DNA from 3 places in the Ruegeria sp. BB10 genome. Region 3 is predicted to be linked to each of the others. Evidence: riboswitches for the same ligand, from Rfam matches in the RefSeq annotation. Region 3 holds a riboswitch; each other region holds the start of a gene.

Region 1 (7,460 bases), 800 kb from region 3:
ATATGCCCAACCAAACCCGACGGCTCACCCAAGCTTATCCAGGAAGACCCTGTTTTGGCGCGCCTTTTCGCCCGGGGCCATTCGGAAACCCGGCGGCGCACGGCGCAACCCGTTGGCCAGACCGATCAGCATTTGCACAGCTATTTCAGTTTTTGCGCCCCGGACAGAGGTTTGATTCTGACCGCCGCGGCCCAGGCAGCAGCCCTGCGGCCCTATCTGCAGGACACGTCATTTGCGGATTTTCCTGTTCTGTCCGCGACCGCGCCTTCAAAGTTCGGGGGGCGTGCCGGCCCCCGGTTTTTCACCGACGTCCCGCCCGGCCAGATATGCCTGCGCCATGTCAACGACATGTATGCGTTTCCCAATGAGCTGCAGGCGGCAGTTGTCACCGGAGAGCAGATCAGCTACTGGCTTGAGATGTCTGCAGGCGTGTTCAACCAGATTACGCCGGGACATCAGACCACATTGGTCGACATCAACAGGGCGGGGCATAATTTTGATATTATACAGGGACTTACTTATCAATTTGATCTCTCTCAGCCGGCTCGGTTCGACGCTGGCGGTCACTTGATCGACCCCGTCAACCGGCGCATTCGCAACATTCGCTTTGACGGTCAACCGATGGCGGCCGATCAACGGTTCGTCGTCGCGCTGAACAGTTACCGTGCCAATGGCGGGGGTCACTTTCCCTTTGTTGATCAGGCCGAGCCCATCGCGCTGCCGAACCTGCCTGTTCAGCGCGTCTTGCAGGACTATCTGTCCGGCGCGCTGCCGCAAGATCCCTTGCAGTATGCGCCCTATCCTTTTGGCTTTGCCTCGATGCAGGGCGCGACTGCGCTATTAAGAACCGGCCCGAAGGCACAAACCCACATTGCCGAGCTTGAAGAATATGACCCCCACGTCGTCGGAGAAGACGATGAGGGCTTTTTGCTGATCCGTTTGACGCTCTGACGGGTTGTGTTTCCTGCGCCCGTTGCCTATATCAGACCCCGAGAGGTTGGCGCGGGCGAGCGCCTCGCCAACCTGGTCAGGTCCGGAAGGAAGCAGCCACAACGAGCCCCGCTTGGGTCGATGTCCAACCTCTCACTTAAACTTCCGACATTGAATTGTTGCGAACAGGCCTAGGCAATCAACCGTGGCCAGACAGCCGAATTGCGCCGGGCAAAGGCACCGATATGGCCAACCTCGGACAGTCCGAACTCGGCCGGAGACAACAAATGGCGGCGTGCGTTGGGCCCGTACAGATCAGCCAGCCGCCAGACCGCGTTCTTTGGAACCAGATCGTCATCCTCAAAGCTGAACAGATCCACTGGTGTGTCTGACTGTGCCCAGCGGGCCTCGGGCAAGGACACGCCGATTTCGGGCAGGTAGTTGCGCGGCGCAGTACACCAGCGGCGCCACTGCCAATAGACGCTGGCAGGCAGGTTCGATCCGAATCCTAGTGCCTTGCCCGGCAGGTAACCCAGCGCTTTTACGGCCAGGGGCGCGTGTCCGTACCAAAACAGCAAAGCCAACGCCCGATAAGGCCAGGGATGGTCCGACACAGTCACCGGCCCGGCGCAGACGCAGATCATACGGTCGATCTGATCAATATCGGGTTGAATCGGCCCCAGCATACCGCCGACGGAATGGCCGATGCTCCAGTGCTGCGCGTCGGGGTATCGCCTGCGCATCTCGGCCCGAGCCGCAGGCATGTCGATCAGCGCCCAATCCGCCATCGTGGCCTGAGCTGACTTCAATGGCCTGCTCTGCGAATGACCGAAATCGCTGTAATCATAGGTCAGACAGGCAATGCCATGTTCCGCAGCCAACCAGCGTGCGAAATGCTGATAATAGTCGCGCGGCACCCCGGTGGCGCTGTGGATCACCACTGCGATCCCAGATTCCGCCACCGGCAGGTACAACCGAGCCGACAGTTGGGTCGAACCAGAAGGAAACTGAAAATCCTCGGTTAAAACAGCTTGTGCGGTATCCAGCATGGCGCCCTCAATCTGAACCGATTAGTTCACCACCCCAAACGGCATCTTTTGCCACCCTAAGTCAATCCTGTTTCCGCATGACCACGCGTCCACTTTGCCCCACCAAAAGGCGGCTTGACTCAGGTCACCCCTACCCGCTAGCGATTGGGTGATGGTTCTCGTCCCCGGTCCCCGGGGCGGGATGAAAAGGGAACACGGTGCGGTTCTGCCCGGAATACCGGAACGAACCAAGGCCGCGACTGCCCCCGCAACTGTAAGCGGTGAGCAATGCCGAAACACCACTGGCCGCAAGGCTGGGAAGGTCGGCAACGCAACGACCCGCAAGTCAGGAGACCTGCCATCGAACAAGAAACCGAAACTCGGAAGGGGTGTCCGGGCAGGTCGTCAGCACGCTGCCACACCTGATCCATGCCCCCGTTCCACGCGCGGAGGGCGCAATATGATCTGGAAGACAAAGACACACCAATTTACCGCAACCGTTTGCCAACGCACAGGAAAAACCTGTCCGGCGCTGGCACAGATGGCGCGCGCGATCGTGCAGGCGATGGACGCGGTCGTTCCTGCGACGACGCCTGATTTTGAGTTCGACGGCAGCACTGAGCTGGCTTATTGCACGCAAGGATGCAGCGCACGGTTTCGCGCACAAAAAGACCTGATCCGGGTCTTTTGTGGAACAAGCGAGGATGCGCCCCTCGAGTCGCTGGATGCTTACGCAGATATGATGTTCGGCCAGGATGTGACCATGCGCCCCGCAGGCATGCTAACCACCCCCCCCTGCGCCATGCTTGAGGTCACAGCGATCCCGCCCAACCCGGTGGCACAGGCAGAGCGGCAGGTGGCGCTCTGATCTAGCCGCGCGTCCGCCCAAGGGCTGCCCATTCCATTTGGCCGTCGGTCTCGACGGCGCAGGACCGCACCGCCCGCAAACGGGCCAACGCTGTCTCGGGGTCTTCGCCATGCTCGACCATAAGGCGCAGCACGATCATCCCGGACCGGCCACAGCCGCCCCGGCAATGCACCAGCACCCGCCCCCCGCAGGACAGGATATCAGTCGCCGCAGGGCTGACACTGCCCCACGCCGCGTCAACCTCAGGAGGCGGCGTACCGAAATCCGCAACCGGCAGATGCACCCATGCGATATTGAGTGCGTGCAGGTCTTCGCCAAGCCCGCTTGCGCCCTCTTGCAGTATTTCGACCTCGGTGGTCATCGAGATCACAAGATCCGGCTGCCAGTCGCGGATCATTCCCAAGTCCCGCGTATACCCGCCACCGCGCCCCGGAAGGGGCGACAAGGCAACGGTGCCGTTTCCAATCTGAACTGAATGAAGTGCGAACTGGCTCACTACGGACCCTCCCTAATACTCGCTTCTAAGGCGTGCAAATTGTGCTGCAAACCGAAATTCACCCAAGCCTGCTGTGGACGCGGGCGGCAGGGGTCTCTACGCTGCATCGGAACCCGAATCCGACAGAGCAGATATGAACGACACGCCCAGCCCCGCCTATCAGGTTCTTGCCCGCAAATACCGCCCGGAAACCTTTGCCGATCTCGTCGGTCAAGACGCAATGGTGCGCACGCTGAAAAATGCGTTCGAGGCCGACCGGATCGCGCAGGCTTTCATCATGACCGGCATTCGCGGCACCGGCAAAACCACCACGGCACGGATCATAGCCAAGGGCATGAACTGCATCGGCCCCGATGGTGAAGGCAAGCCAACGACTGAGCCCTGCGGCCAATGCGAACATTGCGTGGCCATTATGGAAGGCCGCCACGTTGACGTGATGGAGATGGACGCCGCCAGCCGTACTGGTGTGAACGATATCCGCGAGATCATCGACAGTGTCCGCTATCGCGCCGCCAGCGCGCGCTACAAAATCTATATCATCGACGAGGTCCACATGCTGTCGACCAGCGCGTTCAACGCGCTGCTCAAGACGCTTGAAGAACCGCCCGAGCATGTGAAGTTCATCTTTGCCACCACCGAGATTCGTAAAGTGCCAGTGACGGTTCTGTCGCGCTGCCAACGGTTCGACCTGCGCCGGATCGAACCCGAGGACATGATCGGTCTGCTCGGCAAGATTGCGGCGGCGGAAAACGCTCAGATCGCGGATGACGCGCTGGCGCTGATCACCCGTGCAGCCGAGGGTTCGGCCCGGGACGCGACCTCGCTGCTGGATCAGGCGATCTCGCACGGTGCGGGTGAAACCAGCGCCGATCAGGTCCGCGCGATGCTGGGCCTGGCTGATCGCGGTCGGGTACTGGACCTTATGGACATGATCCTGCGCGGGGACGCTGCAGGCGCGCTGACCGAGTTGGGCGGGCAATATGCCGAAGGAGCCGATCCGCTGGCCGTGCTACGCGATCTAGCCGAGATCACCCATTGGGTCTCTGTGGTTAAAATCACGCCAGACGCAGCCAATGATCCCACCGTTTCGCCGGACGAGCGCGCGCGTGGTCAACAAATGGCCGAAGCCCTGCCGATGCGCGTCCTGACCCGGATGTGGCAGATGTTGCTTAAAGCGCTGGAAGAGGTCTCGGCGGCCCCGAATGCCATGATGGCAGCTGAAATGGCAGTGATCCGGCTGACCCATGTGGCAGACCTGCCCAGCCCGGAAGAGTTGATCAAACGTCTGCAAGACACGCCCCCACCGCCAAATGGCGGACCCGGTGGCGGGATACCGGCGCCATCGCATGCCGCGGTTCAGACGCAAGCGCCGGTGGCATCTTTTTATGCAGCTCCCGCCCATGGTGGGGGCGGCGGCGCACCCAGCGCGGCGTTGGCGCAGGATGTGCAGGCCGCCCTGGCACGCTATCCGACCTTCGATCATGTGGTCGAACTAATCCGCGCAAACCGGGACGGCGTGCTTCTGGATGAGGTCAAGCGGTCTTTGCGGCTTGCAGCCTATCAACCCGGGCGTATCGAATTCCAACCGACCCAGCGTGCCTCGGCCCAGTTGGCGCAACGTCTGGGGACCGCCCTGCAGCGATGGACCGGTAACCGCTGGGCAGTCACTGTCGTCAACGAAGGCGGCGGCGAGACGATCTATGAAAAGGAAAACGCGGCTGAGGAAGCACTGAAGGCAGAAGCCCGCGAACACCCGCTGGTGCAGGCGGTTCTGGCCCAGTTCCCGAAGGCGCGGATCAAAAGCATCGAAACGCCTGAGCAACGCGCAGCCAAGGTAGAAACCGAAGCCCTGCCCGAGGTCGAAGACGAATGGGACCCGTTCGAGGAAGACTGAGCCACTTCAACACACACACCCGAAATCCTCCCGCGCCCGCCACGGGCAATCGGCTGACGCCGATCGCTCTGAGCGGCCTTGGGCCCGGCAGCGCGGGCTTTGCCCGCGCTGCCGGGCCCAACGGGAGGAAAGGTCTTTCAAAGACCCTGACGACGGGCGGGAGCAACCCCACCCCCTTGTGCCACACGGGTACCGCCCGTATTTAGGCGACAAAGCGATACACAGGAGAATACCGATGCTCAAAGGACTCGGCGGTCTGGGCGACATGGCCAAGATGATGAAATCCGCGCAGGACTTGCAGGCCAAGATGACCGACATGCAGGAAGAGCTGAACAACATGATGGTCGTTGGCGAATCCGGTGCAGGACTGGTGAAGGCCACCGCCACCGCAAAAGGTGAGCTGAAAGGTCTGGACATCGACCCATCGATCTTTAACGGCGACGACAAGGAAGTGGTCGAGGACCTGATCCTGGCCGCCATCAAGGACGCACAAACCAAAGCGACTGAACGCGCACAGGCCGAAATGGCGAAGCTGACCGAAAGCATGGGCCTGCCCGCAGACATCAAGCTGCCGTTCTGATACACCCTCCTGACGGATCATCGGCCGGGCGCCCCTGCCCGGCCCATTTGCAGGAGCACCCTCGGTGAGTTCGAACAGCGATATTGACAACCTGATCGATCTGATGGCCAAGCTGCCGGGCCTCGGCCCCCGCTCGGCCCGCCGCGCGGTGTTGCACCTGATCCGCAAACGCGCCCTGCTGCTGACGCCTCTGTCGGACGCTATGCAGCAGGTTGCCATCACCGCCCGCGAATGCCTGAACTGCGGCAATGTGGGCACCACCGATATCTGTGACATCTGCGACAGCGAGGACCGCGCGACCGGAGAGCTGTGCGTGGTCGAAGACGTGGCCGACCTGTGGGCAATGGAACGCGCAGGCGTATTCAAAGGCCGCTATCACGTTCTGGGCGGCACGCTATCGGCGCTGGACGGGGTCGGGCCGGACGAACTGCGCATCCCCCGCCTCAAAGACCGCGTGACAGCCGAGGGGATCACCGAAATCATCCTCGCCCTGAACGCCACCGTCGACGGCCAGACCACCGCCCACTACATCGCCGATCAGTTGGAGGGACAGGTCCGCCTGACCTCGCTGGCCCAAGGCGTGCCGATTGGCGGAGAGCTGGATTATCTAGATGACGGGACGATTACGGCGGCATTGAGGGCGCGGAAAGAGTTGTAGTCACTTTCCGAAATCGCAAAGACAAATTGTTCCGCGCCGGGACACATACAAAACTGGATAAGAGTTCGACCTTGCAAAAGCCGACAGGGGAAGGGCATTCTCCGATCTATACCATTCACTTTCCACGAAAGAACCCAGATTTAGCATGAAACTCTGCAATCTATTTATGGCCGCTTTCTTTCAAATTGGAACAATAACTCAGGCGGTATCTGGACCACTTTTCAACAGTTCATACGGAGACTTTTCCGTTGGGCTTAATGTTGAAAATGAAAGCGATCTTGTTGGCATATTTTCAATCGCTATGACTCTGGAAATACTGGACAGCAACAAAGAAATAGAATTCAGCTCAGGGGAATCCTAGAAGATATAAGTTTCTTTTTATTCCGGGCAAAATACAATTAGCGATCAAAGAGTGACGCGACCAACTCTCGAGGGGCTTCCTGAGGAAATTGCAGAGACAGTGATGCGCCAACCAACCAATACAGAAGAATGCTATATTCAGGGGTTCACTGTTGGAAGCAAAAGCTCGTTGTTTCAGTGCATAATGAACTCAACCGAAACACCGAGAATGTTTATCGCTGTTTCTCTGCGGCGGTTTGGTATTTCAAGTTTGGAAACATTGACAAATTTGACACTGAAAACTGGCGTCGTACGTTAGCTGGCCTAATTGGGCACACCTCAAGTGTTTTGGCTACACAACACTCCAACCCTGTTTCACCGTAAGCTGTTTTTAACTATAGCAAAACAAATCTATCTGCCGGAGCCAACACATGACCCGCCTTCTCGCCCTCACAATCGCCGCCTTCACCGCAACTGCAGCTTGGTCGCAGGAACTCATCGACAAAGGCTTTGTCGAAGGCTGGAACATCATGATGGACCCCGCGCTTGGCAACGGGTGTCTGATCCAGACGATCTATCAGGATCTCTCGGTGGTGCGTATCGGCTATGACGCGCTGGACAATCGCGGGTATTTCGCCGTCTACAACAAGGCCTGGGGCGATATTGA
Region 2 (7,460 bases), on a different contig from region 3:
GTGCAACGGCCCTGCGATCCCACGGGCGATATGAGGGACCATCAGGCCGACGAAACCGATTACGCCTGCCACCGAGACGAACACAGCTGTTGCAAGGGCCGCGACAAAGAACATGCTGAACCGCAGCCCCTGCACCGGCACGCCCAGCGTTGCAGCTGTCAGGTCTCCGGTCAGCAATGCGTCTAGCCAGCGGGCGCGATAGAGCGCGTAGGCCAGAATAAGCAGCAATCCGGCGCAGACCAGCGGGAACGTCTCCCACCGGGCTAGGCCCAGACCGCCCAGCATCCAGAAGATCACCGAATGCGCGGCGCGGCTGTCGCCTGCGAAGATCAAATAGTTGGTGATGGCAGAGAACAAGAAGGACACGGCCAAACCGGCCAATATCAGTTTCTCGGGTGCGCTGGTGCGCAACCCGTGAACCAGCGCCAGCACGATACCCGACGCTACAAGTCCTCCGCAGAACGCGGCCAGAGGTAAGGTCCAAAAGCCCAGAATATCCCCGGTCACTGTGATGACGAACACGGCACCTGCCGCCGCGCCCGAGGACAGGCCAAACAAAAACGGGTCGGCCAAATCGTTGCGCGTTGTGGTTTGCAAAACCACACCGACAATGCCCAGACCAGCCCCGATAACGGCCGCGAACAAGGCGCGCGGCAGGCGCAGGTCAAAGACGATCCGGTGCAGCGGCGACATCACTCCTTCACTCAGCCCCGTTCCCAGCAGTATAGCCGTGACCGTGTCCGTGACAGGGATGGATGTGGTGCCATAGATGGTGGACATCAGTAAGAGGGCGGCCAATACGGCCGCCCCCAGCACAAGTGTCAGGCCCAGTCGGCCCATATCAGTTGAGGCCTGGATGCATGGCCTGAGCCATTTTCGAAATCGCTTCGATATTTGCCGGTCCGGGGGTCAATTCCTCGTACCGCAAACCGATCCAGCGCTCGTTTTTCACGGCTTCAGTCTGCGACATCACTGGATGTTCCTGCAAAAATTTGAACGTGTCCGCAGCGCCATTGCCTGTCTGATAATCAAGCAGCACAAGGAATTCCGGGTTTGCGGCGGCGACCGCCTCCCACGAGGTTCGACCCCAGCTTGTTTCCATGTCGTGGGTCACGTTTTCACCACCCGCGGCAGCAATCATAGCATCGGGGATGGCGAACTTACCTGCGGTGAATGGCGCGTCCGCCGGGCCGTCCAGCAAGAAAACGCGGGGTTTCGCCAGGTCGGCAGTCTGCGCTTCGATCACTGAGAGTTCGTCTTTCCAGCCCGTGACCAGCGCCTCGGCCTTGTCTTCAACGTGCATGACCTGACCCAGGCGCAGGACGTCATTGAACAGCAGGTCCATGCTGGCTTCGGGGCGATCCTTGTCCAGATGCACACAGCTTTCGGTCAGGATCATGGTCTTGATACCAAAGGGCTCCAGCGTATCCGGAGTCACATCTCCGCCCGGCTTCATGCCGTAATACCAGCCAGCAAAGAACAGGTCGGGTTCCACGGCAACAAGGTTTTCGACAGTTGGGTATTTCGGTGCCAGTTCGGGGATATCACCGCGCAGGGTGTCGAATTCCGGGCTGGTTTTGTACCAGCCGGTGATGCCGGTCAGACCGACGATCTTGTCCTGCAGGCCCAACGCGAAGGCCATATCGGTCATGTTCATGTCATGCACAACCAGACGCTCGGGCTGGGTTTCGAACACCAGCGGCGCTCCGCAGTTGTCGACGGTGACCTCGTGGGCGGACGCGCCGCCTGCCATGGCTGTGACCAGCGCCACGGACCAGATGTGTTTCATTGGGGAAGGTTCCTCGGTTTAGGTTGAGATTGTGGATTTTCGGATATCCAGCGCTGGAATCACGCGGCCTTCGTGGTGAAAGCACAGGTATTCAACGCCAAAAGTATCGCGGACCCGCTCGGGGGTCAGCACTTCGGCCACGGGGCCAAATCCCGTCAGCCGCGTTGATTTCATCAGCGCCACGTGGGTGGCAAATTCCGGGATCATGACAAGATCATGGACAATCATCACAACCGTGATGCCGAGTTCGGCGACCAGAGACAGCATCCGACCCTTGGCATCCGGATCGAGATGGTTGGTTGGCTCATCCAGGAACAACAACGATGGGTTCTGTGCCAGTGCCCGGGCGATATGCGCGCGTTGACGTTCGCCCCCGGACAGTACCGCCATGCGCTTGTCTGCCAGCGCGCCAAGGTCGGTCAGCTCAAGAATTCTGTTCAGTTCTCTGGCATGTTCATTCGCCGAACGGTCGGCCCAGATCGGAATCTGGCCCATGGCAACATAGTCCCGCAACAACAGCCTGCCATCCGGCTGCTCTTGCTGACCCACAACCGCGATCATGCGGGCGCGCTCCATGGCGGGCATATGTTTCAGGCTGCGTTTCTTGACCAATACCTGGCCCAGCACAAGCTCAGCTGCCCCGCACAGAAGGTTTAAAAGCGTGGTTTTCCCCGCCCCATTCGGACCGGCAATTGCCAGTATCGCGCCCTCGGCCAATTCAAACGAGACGCCTTGCAGAAGAACGTCACCATTGAGCGCATAATATTCGAGATCACGCGCAACCAGAAAAGATGAGGTCGTCATGATGGCTCCTCCAATTGAATTCGAGGCAAACGAGAAAGGGTTTTTGCAAATAGTGGTTGCGGCCGGTCCGTCGCGTTGGTCCAACCGTCTGCGACGTTGCGGTACTGATGTGCGAATTCCGCCAGCGCGTTGACATCTTCTGCAGTTTCAATATCGCCGAACAGGTACTGAGCTTTGCCAGCGGCCTGAAATCCGACGGTCGTTGGTCGCGCGCAGCCCGCCATGCAGGTAACGGTGCGCACTGCGAACCCGGTCGGCAACCTGCCGGTCAACGCATTGCGCATGACATCAACAGGCAATGCGCCGGTACAAGTCGAGCAGATCAGAAGGAAATGGTCAGGTGTTTCCGGCATTGTCCGCTCCGCTTGAAGCCAAGCGCGGACAGAAGGTGCCGATCATGTACACACGTTTCAGACGTGCCATCAAAGCCTCCTTCCAGGACGCCCCGCCCCGGGTTGGTTGAACATGTGATGGCAGGTCTCCTGACTTGCGGGTCGATGCTTGGCCATCCTTCCCGGCCCAATGGCCAGTGGATTTTGGCGTCGCTCACCGCTTACAGTTGCGGGGGCAGTCACGGATTTGGCGCCAAAGTGGCGAACCGCACCGTATTCCCTTTTCATCCCTTGGGCGTACCATCGGGAACCATCTGGCCCTTGCTTGTCTTAGACTGGGGGCCATGTCAATCACGATTTGAAACAACAACTTTTCGATCGGAACTCAAACGCTCTGGGTTTCGAAATCTGCCGCATGCGTTTTCGCTGCAAGTGCGGCACCCAGTGTCGCATGGGTCGCGACAGCATACTGTGTTAGAGGTGGCAATTTTTTCCTCATGTTTGAGAATTTAATTTGAAAACAGTCGATTGCCGGTCACGCGCGAGCGTTCGGGCTTCGGCCTGGCTGAGTGACGCGAGCGTTTCTTCTGATGAAAGCCCCTTGGCCCGCGATTTTGACCAGATGCGGCGTGCGGATACCGGGGACCATGGCAACGCCGCTTCTGACAACCACTGTCGCAACGGGGCTGGAAGGCCGTCAAACACATCCATCGGATCGGTTGATCGATGCTTGCGGCGCAAGCTGCATTGCCCGAGGTTACGTCTCATGCTTCGGTTTCCGGATTTTCCACTGGGTCCAAAACCAAGACGAGACGGGATTCACTGGTACCTTCGATTGGAGGCGAGCGATGCACCACCCCTGACGATGGTCGCTCGGGCCAGAGTGTTCCCCGTAGCAGGATCGGAGCGCCGGTCTGAACGGTAAACACAAGCGCGGGATCGTTTCCATCAGTCGAGGTGCCGTATTGTGTTCCAGTGCCACGATAGGTGCAGACCAACCGGGCGGTGACAGCATCGGTATGAAATTTACGGCAAGCATTGGTGGTGACAACATCCAGCCGCAGCCGCAGGAAGTTGGCGTTCATCAGCTCGCAGAACATGTCGGCCAGAGAAGTGATATCATCCTGAAGCCACGCTCTTTCAGTCCCGTTAGGCATACCGGAGATATCGCAGAGTTGCCCCACGGTCGTCTTAACGGCGCTTGGTGGAAGAATGACTCGCCCACTTGGCAAAGCCTTGGGATCAAGTTGGTCAAGCCAGCTTTGCATATCCGGCGGGGTTCGCCGGCGCCAAATCAAAGCGGCACAGTTTGGCTGTGCAAAAGTGCGGATTGCCGCCGGATCATCTGCGAAGTTCACACCGGTGACCTTGTCTTTCACGGGCTTTCTAACGAAGTTCATGCGGCATCCTCTGCCCGGCGCCAAATCGGGAAGGGGTCCGGCAGGTTCGGCAAATTGTCGGGCCCTGACGCCGTAACTGCTGGAATAAGGCAATTGTCCAATCGTGCCTTCAAACTTTGCCAGTCGATCCCGGCACCGATGAAAACGATCTCTTGACGGCGGTCGCCCCACGGCTCTTGCCAGTGGGCCTGCATATAGGCGCGGGCGCTGTCATGTGCGGGGCGTCGCTCTTCGGGAACTGATGCCCACCAGGTGCCGAGTGGTTTGACGCTGGACAATGCACCGGCGAGTGAAAATTCAGCCACCCAGTCCGGGCGTGTCGAAATCCAAAAGTGGCCTTTGGCCCGGATCACCCCTGGCAGATCACCGTTGAGAACGTCCAAAATGCGTTCGGGAACGAACGGAAGTCGCGCCCGGTAAACGTATGACGCAACCCCGTATTCCTCAGTCTCAGGCACATGGCCGGCAAAGCCGTACAGTTCCTTTGCCCACATCGGGTGTTCATGGGCTTGCTCGAAGTTAAACAGGCCGGTGTCCAGGATCTTTTCTGCGGCAACTTCCGAATGGTTGGTCTCGATGATCTCGGCATCTGCATTCAGACTGCGGATGATCTTGCGGGCCGCATCAACTTTTTCTGACCCCGCATCATCAACCTTGTTCAGGATCACTACATCAGAGAATTCTATTTGATCCGTAAGCAAGTGGACCAGAGTTCGCTCGTCTTCCTCTCCCATCGTTTCGCCTCGGTCTCGTAGGAAATCGTGGGACGAGAAATCGTTCAGCAAGTTCACCGCATCGACAACCGTTACCATGGTGTCGAGCCGCGCCACGTCCGACAAGCTGTCGCCCGCTTCATCTCGGAAATCGAAAGTTGCTGCCACAGGCAATGGTTCGGAAATGCCTGTGGATTCAATAAGCAGGTAGTCAAAACGTCCTTCCGCAGCGAGGCGCCGGACTTCCTCCAAAAGATCGTCCCGAAGGGTACAACAGATGCAGCCATTCGACATTTCTACCAGAGTTTCATCCGTCCGGCTGAGTTCGGTATCGGCCCGTACCAGATCGGCGTCGATATTCACCTCGGACATATCGTTGACGATAACCGCGACCCGACGCCCTTCGCGGTTGTTCAGGATTCGGTTCAAAAGGGTGGTCTTGCCCGCCCCTAAGAAGCCGGAAAGGACGGTGACAGGAAGTCGGGTATCTGACATGGGTTGCTCCGAATGGTGCCTTGAGAGTCACGTAACTTACGCAGTTACTAGACGAATGCAACAGTTATTGTTACGTGTGATATCTGTTTGGAGAAGAACGACAAATGAAGCGCAATAGCCGCCTATCCCTCGCCCTGCACACGCTCGGCCACATGGCCGGAGATCCGAATCGTAAGCGTACATCTGCGGATATCGCCGAGCATTCAGGGACGAACCCGGTGGTGGTACGCCGCGTCTTGGGACGGCTTCGTGACGCGGGTCTGTTAACTTCGGAAAAAGGCCACGCAGGAGGGTGGAGTCTAGCACGCGAACCAGACAGCATAACCCTGGCGGATGTGTATCTTGCGTTGGACGAAAGTCTGATCGCCTCTGGCAGAGAAGACCATGCCCCCAAATGTTCAGTGGAACATGCGTTGCACCGTCGCGTTTCGAGTATCATGAAGGAGATCGAGCAAAGCCTAGTCGACCGTCTCGGCGAGACAACCATCTCCGAAGTCAGAGGCAAGTAATACCTGATCAAGTATCGCGGCAAGTTTCTCTTCATTCTCACCACATCGTTTGACGCTATGGGTGCAACATTCCTGCTGTTTAAGGGTTGCACCAACTAGGGTGGGGGTACGTCCTTTGGTAAGGCTCAGCTTAAACTTCGGGCTTGTTGGATCTGCCTCATGACCATAAGACGGGTGGACCGCGTTTCTCACAACCCACCGGGAACATGTTGCAAAGCCCTAGGAGTACACAATGAAATCAATATTGACGGCTGCGTCGATGACCTTGCTTTTCACAACCGCGCTGTACGCCGAGGAAAAGGTCTATGTTTACAATTGGGCTGACTATATCGACGAGTCTCTGCTGCAGAAATTCACCACCGAAACGGGGGTCGAAGTCGTCTACGATAACTTCGATTCCAATGACTTGCTTGAAACCAAAATGCTTGCAGGCAAGTCTGGTTATGACGTTGTGTTTCCCTCGGGCACGTTTTTGCAACGTCAGATAGAAGCCGGTGTCTTCCAACGGCTCGACAAAGCCCAGTTGCCCAACTCGGTTAACCTGTGGGATGCTATCGAGCAACGAACCGCGACCTTCGATCCGGAGAATAGCTACTCAGTTAACTATATGTGGGGTTCAACGGGCATTGCTGTGAATGTCGAAAAAGTTCGCGAGGCGCTTGGTGACGATATCCCACTGGATTCGATGGAGCTGCTGTTTAACCCGGAGTACGTGTCCAAGCTGTCCGATTGTGGCGTGAATTTTCTGGATGCTCCGTCCGAGCTTATCCCCGCTGCCCTGACCTATATCGGAGAGGATCCGAATACGCGCGATCTCGATGTTATCGCCAAAGCTGAACCGGTTCTTAACGCGGTTCGTCCTTACGTCAGGAAATTCAATTCGACAGGCTATATCTCGGACCTTGCGACCGGTGAAGTGTGCGTTTCAATGGCCTGGTCAGGTGATGGCCTGCAAGCCCGAAGCCGGGCCGCCGAATCCGGAAACGGGATTGTAATTGAGTATAGCGCTTTCCGAGAAGGTTCGGGCATGTGGTTCGACCAGATCGCGATCCCTGCGGATGCCCCTCATCCGGAACTGGCCCATAAGTTCATCAACTTCCTGATGGAGCCAGAAAACGCGGCCGCAATTTCAAACTATGTTTGGTATGCAAACGGAAACCTTGCGTCGCAAGAGTTTCTGAACGAAGCGATTTTGAATGATCCGGGCCTCTATCCGTCTGAAGAAGGGATGAAGAACCTCTATATGAAGATGCCTTGGGACGCTGAGATGCAGCGTTTCGTGACGCGCATGTGGACGCGGGTTAAATCTGGCGTGTAGGTCGCCTTTTGACGCTAACCTATTCGTCTAAGAAGCACAAAACGACTGATACGTGTAAAATGTTGGGGCTGGGAAAAGCTTGCCTTGCCCCAATGCACTT
Region 3 (7,460 bases):
TGGGCCATCGTCAGCCGCGCTACCGCGCCCTCCGGCGCAACGGATTGCGCTGGCCCGCGATGCCGCGTTTTCCTTTACCTATCCGCATTTGCTGGAAGGTTGGCGCGCGGCGGGTGCAGAAATTCTGCCGTTTTCACCTCTGGCGAACGAGGCACCTGCTGCCGATGCCGATCTGGTCTGGCTGCCCGGTGGCTATCCGGAATTGCATGCGGGCACACTGGCTGCCGCCGACACGTTCCAGACCGGACTGCGCAAACACGCTGAATCCAAACCCGTGCATGGAGAATGCGGTGGATACATGGCGCTGGGTCAGGCCTTGATCGACAAAGAGGGCGAGCGACATCAGATGGCAGGCCTGCTGCGGCTGGTGACCTCGTATGAAAAGCGCAAGTTCAATCTGGGGTATCGGCGCGCAGAATTGCTGGCCCCGATGCCCGGTTTTGCAGCCGACACGGCTCTGCGGGGGCATGAATTCCATTATTCTTCGATCGTAGAACAGCCGGACGCACCGCTGGCGCGGGTGTTTGATGCTGAAGGTGCTGAAGGGCCGCAAACAGGTTCGGTGCGCGGGAACGTCACCGGTACGTTCTTTCACCTGATCGCCGAGGCCTCGGCATGAGCGGTTTCGTATCCTTCATAGGTTCCGGCCCCGGCGATCCTGATCTTTTGACCCTGAAAGCAGTCGACCGGATGCAAAAAGCAGATGCGGTGCTGTTTGATGACCTCAGCAGCGGCCCGATCCTAAGTCATGCGCATGACGATGCAGATCTGGTGGGCGTGGGCAAACGGGCCGGGCGACCCTCACCCAAGCAGGATCACGTAAGCCGCCTGTTGGTGGATTACGCCAAGACCGGTGCTCGCGTGGTGCGATTGAAATCTGGTGATGGCGGGTTGTTCGGCAGACTGGAGGAAGAACTGGTTGCCCTGCGTGCGGCCGGGATCGAATATGAAATCATCCCTGGCATCCCCTCGGCGGTTGCGGCGGCGGCGGCAGCAGGAATACCCCTGACACGACGCCTGACTGCGCGGCGGGTGCAATTTGTCACTGGCCACGATGTCAGTGGTAAACTGCCCGAAGATCTGAACCTGCCCGCGCTGGCCGATCCGGATGCAACGACTGTGGTGTTCATGGGCAAACGGACCTTTCCCCTGTTGGTAAATGCGCTGCATGAGCATGGCCTGCCGCTGGAAACACCAGCCCTGATAGCCGAATCCGTATCGACTCCCGACCAGAGCCTGCACCGTGCAACAATTGGCGCGCTGTCGCAAAAGCTGGAGGCCGAGATCGGCACAGCCCCGGCGCTGATCCTGTATGGCCCGTTGGCAGAGTTCGACAATGTTTGAGTTGTCTCTAATCGGAATTGGCACTGGCAACCCGGATCACGTGACCTTGCAAGGGGCAAATGCCATCCGCGATGCAGACCTGATCCTGATCCCGCACAAGGGCGAGAACAAGGCTGATCTGGCCGGGTTGCGCGAAGAGATCATTGCAGCTGTGACTGACACTCCGCCGCAGATCGCCTATTTCGACATTCCCAAGCGTCGGGCCGATGATGGTTATCTGCGCGGGGTCGACGAATGGCATGATGCCATTGCAGTGCGCTGGCACGAGGCGATTGCGGCCCACCCGAATGCGCGACAAGTGGCGCTGCTGATCTGGGGCGACCCGTCGCTTTATGACAGCTCGTTGCGAATCGCGTCGCGGCTGGACCCTGAGCTCACGACACGGGTGATCCCAGGCATCACCGCGCTGCAGGCATTGACGGCCGCCCACGCCATCCCGATCAATGATCTGGGCGCGCCTTATGTTGTGACCACGGGACGGCGGATCAGGGATGAAGGCTGGCCGGCAAATGCCTCGAAAGTAGCAGTAATGCTGGATGGCGAGTGTTCGTTTCAAACCCTGGACATGGCCGATTATGACATCTGGTGGGGTGCCTATGTCGGCATGAAAGAGGAAATCCTGATCAAAGGCGCTTTGACCGATGTGGCGCAGGAGATTCTGGACACCCGCGCCAAGGCACGTGCCGATCATGGCTGGATCATGGATATCTATTTGCTGAAAAAGCGCGTGATCTGACCTAAAAGGTCGCAAATGACGATTGCACCAGCGGCACCATAGAGGCTAAATGAACGCGTCTGGTCCTGCCGGAGACATCCGGATGCTAAGAGGGAATGTGGTGCGACTGCCATGGCAGCCAAATCCACAGCCGCCCCCGCGACTGTAAGCGGAGAGCCCCTGTTCAACCAGCCACTCCTGTTCTCAGGGGGAAGGCGAACAGAGGCATCGACCCGCAAGCCAGGAGACCTGCCAGGCGACAATTGAAACACCGGCCGTCGGGTGCGGCGGCAAAGGAGAATAAAAGATGGCAACACAAACGCAAACAGCATCCGCCTCGCGCGCTGGTATCCTTCCGGTCATGTTCGCGGTGGTACTGGGTCTGGGTATCATCACCCTGACCGGTCACGTACAGGCCGCGGCGCTGCATGACGCAGCACACGACGTGCGCCACGCGACCGGCTTCCCCTGCCACTAAGTCCATGTTCAGTCGTATACTGACCAGCGCGTTGTTCGCTGGTGCTGCAGCGGGGCTGATAGCCGCCTTGCTGCAGTTGGTCTTTGTACAACCTGTTTTGCTGCACGCAGAGCTGTACGAATCCGGTGAGTTGGTGCACTTCGGGGCCGAGGCCGTTTCGGCGCATCCCGAATTGCCGGGCATGTTTTCGGAACTGACCCGCGACGCGCTGAGCGTCATTTTCACCATGCTGACCTATACCGGTTACGCGCTGCTGATGGTTGCCCTGATGTCCGTGGCCGAAGGCCAGGGCCACACGATTGATGGCCGCACCGGCGTGCTGTGGGGTCTGGCTGGGTTCATCGCCTTTCATCTAGCGCCTGGCTTTACCCTGGCACCAGAGGTGCCTGGTGTAGCGGCGGCTGACGTCTATGCCCGACAGGTCTGGTGGTTTGCCACTGTTGGTGCCGCGCTTGTTGCGCTGTGGTTGATTGCGTTTGGCGGCAACCTGATCAGCTATGTGATCGCAGCAGCCCTGTTGCTGGCACCCCATCTGATCGGTGCGCCCGAACCGGATGTGTTCACCGGCCCCGTCCCGACCGAGATCGGCGCTCTGTTTGCCGCTCGCGCCTTTGGCATCGGTCTGGTGGCCTGGGTTCTGGTCGGTGCCTTTGCCGGGTATTTCTGGCAAAGCGAAGGCAAACGCGTCGAAGCAGCGGCCTGATCCTCTCATATAATGACGCGCCGGGTTCTGCCCGGCGCGTTTCTTTTTGCCCTAAAGGAAAGAAAAAATGGCACGCTCACTTGCCCTTTTTGCAATCGGCCTTGTGTTCGGTGGTGGTGCTGGTTTTGTGCTGGCGGCAGCCAATGGCGTCACGTTTGACGGCCACGATCATGGCGATCCGTCCCATCACGGCGGCGCGCATGCCGAAGCGATGGCCCATGACCATTCGACCACGGTAAACCTGCCCGCAGGGGCGGACGCCCCCAGCGTTGCAATCGCGCTGACCCAGGACCCGATGGCCGGGTGGAACCTGCACGTCATGCCGCAGAATTTCCGGTTTGCCCCAGAAAACGCGTCAACAGCCGACGTAGACGGCGAAGGCCACGCGCATGTTTACATCAATGGCGAGAAACTGGCCCGGCTCTACGGCAACTGGATACACATCCCCGACCTTCCGAAGGGAGAGGTCGAGGTTTCGGTTTCGCTGAACGCAAACAGCCACAGCGCACTGACGGTCGACAACGTACCGGTCAGCGCTGCCGTGACCGTTCAGGTCGATTAAAGCGCCGGTATCCGCGCGCGCAAACACATCCGAAGTCGCCCGCAGGGTCGGGCGTCTTCGATCCAACCTGCGGGACTGTCCAAATAGGCTTTGCAGGTCGCGACGATGTCTTCGGCATCGGTAACGATATCGACCCCCGAAAACACGTAAGACGCCCGTCCTGCGGCCTGCAATGCCAATGCGGTCGGCTCAGCGCAGCCACTGAAACAGGCGTGATCCGAGATGACGACCCGGCCATTCAGCCCTGCACGCACCAGCGCGTCATCCACGGCCTGCCTCTCGGCCACTCGGTCACGCGTTCCCGCACAACTGCTGCAAATCAATAGGCGTATCGGGTCCACGTGTGGCCTCGTGTTTGATGGTTTGCATGTTTCTGCGGCTTTCTAGACGTCGGCGCAATCCTGAATACGCACGGAAATGTGCGTGCGCGGAACTCGGATTTCTGGCATCACTCAGACAGTCACATTGAACGAGGCACCGTCATGCGCACGCTTTTGGGTTTGCTCTGTCTTCTCGCCCTGCCTGTCCGGGCCGAGGAACCATTGTCGGGTTGGGCAGTGTATCCAACCGTCAAAAGCTATGAAGAACTGGTCGCGGATACGAAGGCTGCGGTGAAGGAAAACGGGTTGATCGTGGTCACGCAGGCTGGTCCGACCAAGGCGGCTGCGGCCCGTGGCATCACTATACCCGGCAATCTGGTGATCGGTGCCTTCAACAACGACTATGCCGTGCGCGTTCTGGAAACCTCTGTCAGTGCAATGATCGAAGCGCCGATTCGTTTTTACGTGACCGAAAACGACGACGGCACCGCCACCCTGTCCTACAAAACGCCCAGCTTTGTCTTTGCCCCCTATGTGTACGACGGCGGAGAGCCTTTGCGCGATATTGCCCAAGAACTTGACACAAAGTTTCAGTCAGTGGCGGAATCCGCAGCCAAATAGTCACACTGACGTGAACCTGCTTGCGTCTGGCTACGTCCTCCGCAATCTGCTGAGCAACGAAAACTTCGGAGCATAACGAATGCAGGACCTCTCCCCCCGCGCGGCTGACCTTTTGGCCCAAAGACTATACGAGGCCGGATGCCGCCACGCTTTTGGCATGCCAGGCGGAGAGGTTCTGACGCTGGTGGATGCTCTGGAACAGGTTGGGATCACCTTTCACCTGACCAAACACGAAAACGCGGCCGGCTTCATGGCAGAGGCTGTCCACCACCGTGATGGCGCACCTGCCATTCTGGTGGCCACTCTGGGCCCCGGCGCGATGAATGGGATCAACGTTGTTGCCAACGCGCTGCAAGACCGGGTGCCGATGATCGTTCTGACCGGCTGTGTCGATGCGGATGAGGCACTGACCTATACTCATCAGGTGATGGATCACGCGCAGGTTTACCGCTCGATCACCAAGGGCACGTTCACGCTGACGGCCCAGGGCGCAGACGTGGTTGCTGACAGAGCGGTTTCGCTGGCCACACAGCCCCGCCCCGGTCCGGTTCATATCGACGTGCCGATCTCGGTCGCGGACACGCGCGTATCCGGGAGCAAACGCCGCCGTCTGGTCAAACCCGCTGCGGTCGCGCCCGAAGGGAACTGTGTTGAGAAAGCCCGCCGCTGGGTGACCGAGGCCGAACGCCCCATCGCGATCGTGGGTCTGGACGTGCTTTATGACGACTCGCGCAATGTGGTGCAGGCGTTTCTGGAACATTTCAACATCCCCTTCGTGACCACCTACAAAGCTAAGGGCGTCGTGCCCGAGGATCATCCATTGTGCCTGGGCGGCGCAGGTTTGTCGCCCTTGGCCGACAAGCATCTGGTGCCGTTGGTCAAACAATCCGATCTGGTGTTGTGTCTGGGGTATGACCCGATCGAAATGCGCCCTGGCTGGCGCGAGATCTGGGACCCCGAGGAAAAGCGCGTCATCGATATCTCGGCCGTCGTCAACGATCATTACATGCATCAAGCCGGGTTGAATCTGGTCGCCCACACGGGCGCGACGCTAGAAGCCATCGCCAAGGGGAACCCCGCCCGAGCGACGTGGCCGGGTGGTGAACCCGCGCAAGTTAAGGCCGCGCTAGCGCAGGCCTTCCCCGCGGATGATGACTGGGGCCCGGCGGCCGTGATCGCCGAATCTCGCGCCGCCCTGCCCGCTGATACGCTGGCCACCGCCGACAGCGGCGCGCATCGCATCCTGCTGAGCCAGATGTGGGAGTGCCACGAAGAACGCGGGCTGATCCAATCCTCGGCCCTGTGTACCATGGGCTGCGCCGTACCGATGGCCATTGGCCTGAAACTGGCTGAGCCTGACCGCCCGGTCATCAGTTTCTCGGGCGATGCTGGTTTTCTGATGGTTGCCGGAGAGCTGTCGACCGCAGCCGAGATGGGCTGCAATCCGGTTTTTCTGGTCTTTGTCGACGCCAGTCTTGCGCTGATCGAGTTGAAACAGCGCCAGCGTCAGATGGGCAATATGGGCGTGGATTTCGACCGCCACGACTTTGCCGCCATGGGGCAAGCCTTTGGTGGCTATGGACATACCGTCCGCAACCGCGCAGAACTGCGGTCGGCGCTGGAGCAGGCGGTCAAAGCCGACCACTTTACCGTCATCGCTGCAGAAATCGAGCGTGGAGGATATGATGGCCGGATCTGAGGGGCCGCTGAAAGGCGTCAAGGTGCTGGATCTCAGCCGCATTCTGGCTGGGCCAACCTGTACGCAGCTGCTGGGCGATTTGGGCGCCAACGTCATCAAGATCGAAAACCCGGCCAGTGGCGGCGATGATACCCGGCAATGGGGCCCTCCTTACGTTGAAGACGCTCAGGGCAACCGCTCGGACCTGAGTGCGTATTTCATGTCGGCCAACCGCAACAAGAAATCCGTCGCCATCGACATCACTACGCCCGAAGGCCAGGCCGAAATCAAACGGCTGGCATCGCATGCCGATATCCTGATCGAGAATTTCAAACCCGGCGGGCTGGCGAAATACGGGCTGGATTACGCCACGCTATCGCCGGAGTTCCCGAGCCTCGTCTATTGCTCGATCTCGGGCTATGGCCAGACCGGGCCGAATGCGTCCAAGCCCGGCTATGATCTGATGGCGCAAGGTTATGGCGGGATCATGTCGCTGACCGGCGACCCCGAAGGCGCACCGATGAAGGTGGGTGTTGGCATCGCTGATGTGATGTGCGGAATGTATGCCTGCGTTGGCATTCTAGCCGCTCTGCGCCACCGGGATCAAACCGGCGAAGGCCAGCAGATCGACCTGGCATTGGTCGACTCACAAGTTGCCTGGTTGATCAACGAGGGCGTCAATTACCTGACCTCGGGCAATATTCCGCAACGGCGGGGCAACGGGCATCCCAACATTGTGCCTTATGACGTTTACGAAACCTCGGATGGCCATGTGATTCTGGCCGTGGGCAATGACGGACAGTTTCGCCGTTTCTGCGGCTTTATCGGGCGGCCCGAGCTGGCCGATGATCCGCGCTTTGCGACCAACCCGGCGCGCCTGGAAAATCGCGACGCTTTGAACGCAGTTCTGCGCCCGGCGGTTCAAGCCCATGACACTGCCACCGTCATCGCCGAGCTGGAAGACCGCAAAGTACCCGTCGGCCCGGTGCGGACTTTAGATCAGGTTTTTGCCTCGGATCAGGTCGCGGCTCGACAAATG

What was found. A riboswitch is a leader RNA that binds a small molecule or an ion and turns the genes downstream of it on or off. The one in region 3 is predicted to bind cobalamin.
Region 1: linked by a shared signal. The riboswitch ahead of ACR3EP_RS12325 (hypothetical protein) and the one ahead of ACR3EP_RS08055 (CbtB domain-containing protein) in region 3 are both predicted to bind cobalamin.
Region 2: linked by a shared signal. The riboswitch ahead of ACR3EP_RS20235 (DUF1636 family protein) and the one ahead of ACR3EP_RS08055 (CbtB domain-containing protein) in region 3 are both predicted to bind cobalamin.

What each region holds. Positions count from the first base shown of each region.
Region 1 is NZ_JBQFIW010000001.1:2,380,417-2,387,876, forward strand. Features, by position in the region: gene ACR3EP_RS12310 (bifunctional 2',3'-cyclic-nucleotide 2'-phosphodiesterase/3'-nucleotidase) at 1-951, shown strand, start outside; RNA gene ffs (signal recognition particle sRNA small type) at 991-1,089, shown strand; gene ACR3EP_RS12320 (alpha/beta hydrolase family protein) at 1,122-1,979, opposite strand; cobalamin riboswitch at 2,115-2,335, shown strand; gene ACR3EP_RS12325 (hypothetical protein) at 2,419-2,826, shown strand; gene ACR3EP_RS12330 (protein-tyrosine phosphatase family protein) at 2,828-3,322, opposite strand; gene ACR3EP_RS12335 (DNA polymerase III subunit gamma/tau) at 3,456-5,216, shown strand; gene ACR3EP_RS12340 (YbaB/EbfC family nucleoid-associated protein) at 5,452-5,796, shown strand; gene recR (recombination mediator RecR) at 5,861-6,454, shown strand; gene ACR3EP_RS12350 (hypothetical protein) at 7,225-7,460, shown strand, end outside.
Region 2 is NZ_JBQFIW010000002.1:265,868-273,327, reverse strand. Features, by position in the region: gene ACR3EP_RS20250 (FecCD family ABC transporter permease) at 1-840, opposite strand, end outside; gene ACR3EP_RS20245 (ABC transporter substrate-binding protein) at 842-1,789, opposite strand; gene ACR3EP_RS20240 (ABC transporter ATP-binding protein) at 1,808-2,593, opposite strand; gene ACR3EP_RS20235 (DUF1636 family protein) at 2,590-2,946, opposite strand; cobalamin riboswitch at 3,049-3,255, opposite strand; gene ACR3EP_RS20230 (DUF6525 family protein) at 3,421-3,693, opposite strand; gene ACR3EP_RS20225 (DUF1826 domain-containing protein) at 3,690-4,304, opposite strand; gene ACR3EP_RS20220 (GTP-binding protein) at 4,322-5,533, opposite strand; gene ACR3EP_RS20215 (RrF2 family transcriptional regulator) at 5,638-6,042, shown strand; gene ACR3EP_RS20210 (polyamine ABC transporter substrate-binding protein) at 6,275-7,360, shown strand.
Region 3 is NZ_JBQFIW010000001.1:1,583,629-1,591,088, forward strand. Features, by position in the region: gene ACR3EP_RS08040 (cobyrinic acid a,c-diamide synthase CobB) at 1-619, shown strand, start outside; gene cobA (uroporphyrinogen-III C-methyltransferase) at 616-1,344, shown strand; gene cobF (precorrin-6A synthase (deacetylating)) at 1,337-2,080, shown strand; cobalamin riboswitch at 2,124-2,330, shown strand; gene ACR3EP_RS08055 (CbtB domain-containing protein) at 2,367-2,537, shown strand; gene ACR3EP_RS08060 (CbtA family protein) at 2,542-3,240, shown strand; gene ACR3EP_RS08065 (hypothetical protein) at 3,308-3,802, shown strand; gene ACR3EP_RS08070 (DUF1636 family protein) at 3,799-4,143, opposite strand; gene ACR3EP_RS08075 (DUF302 domain-containing protein) at 4,285-4,743, shown strand; gene ACR3EP_RS08080 (thiamine pyrophosphate-binding protein) at 4,823-6,442, shown strand; gene ACR3EP_RS08085 (CaiB/BaiF CoA transferase family protein) at 6,429-7,460, shown strand, end outside.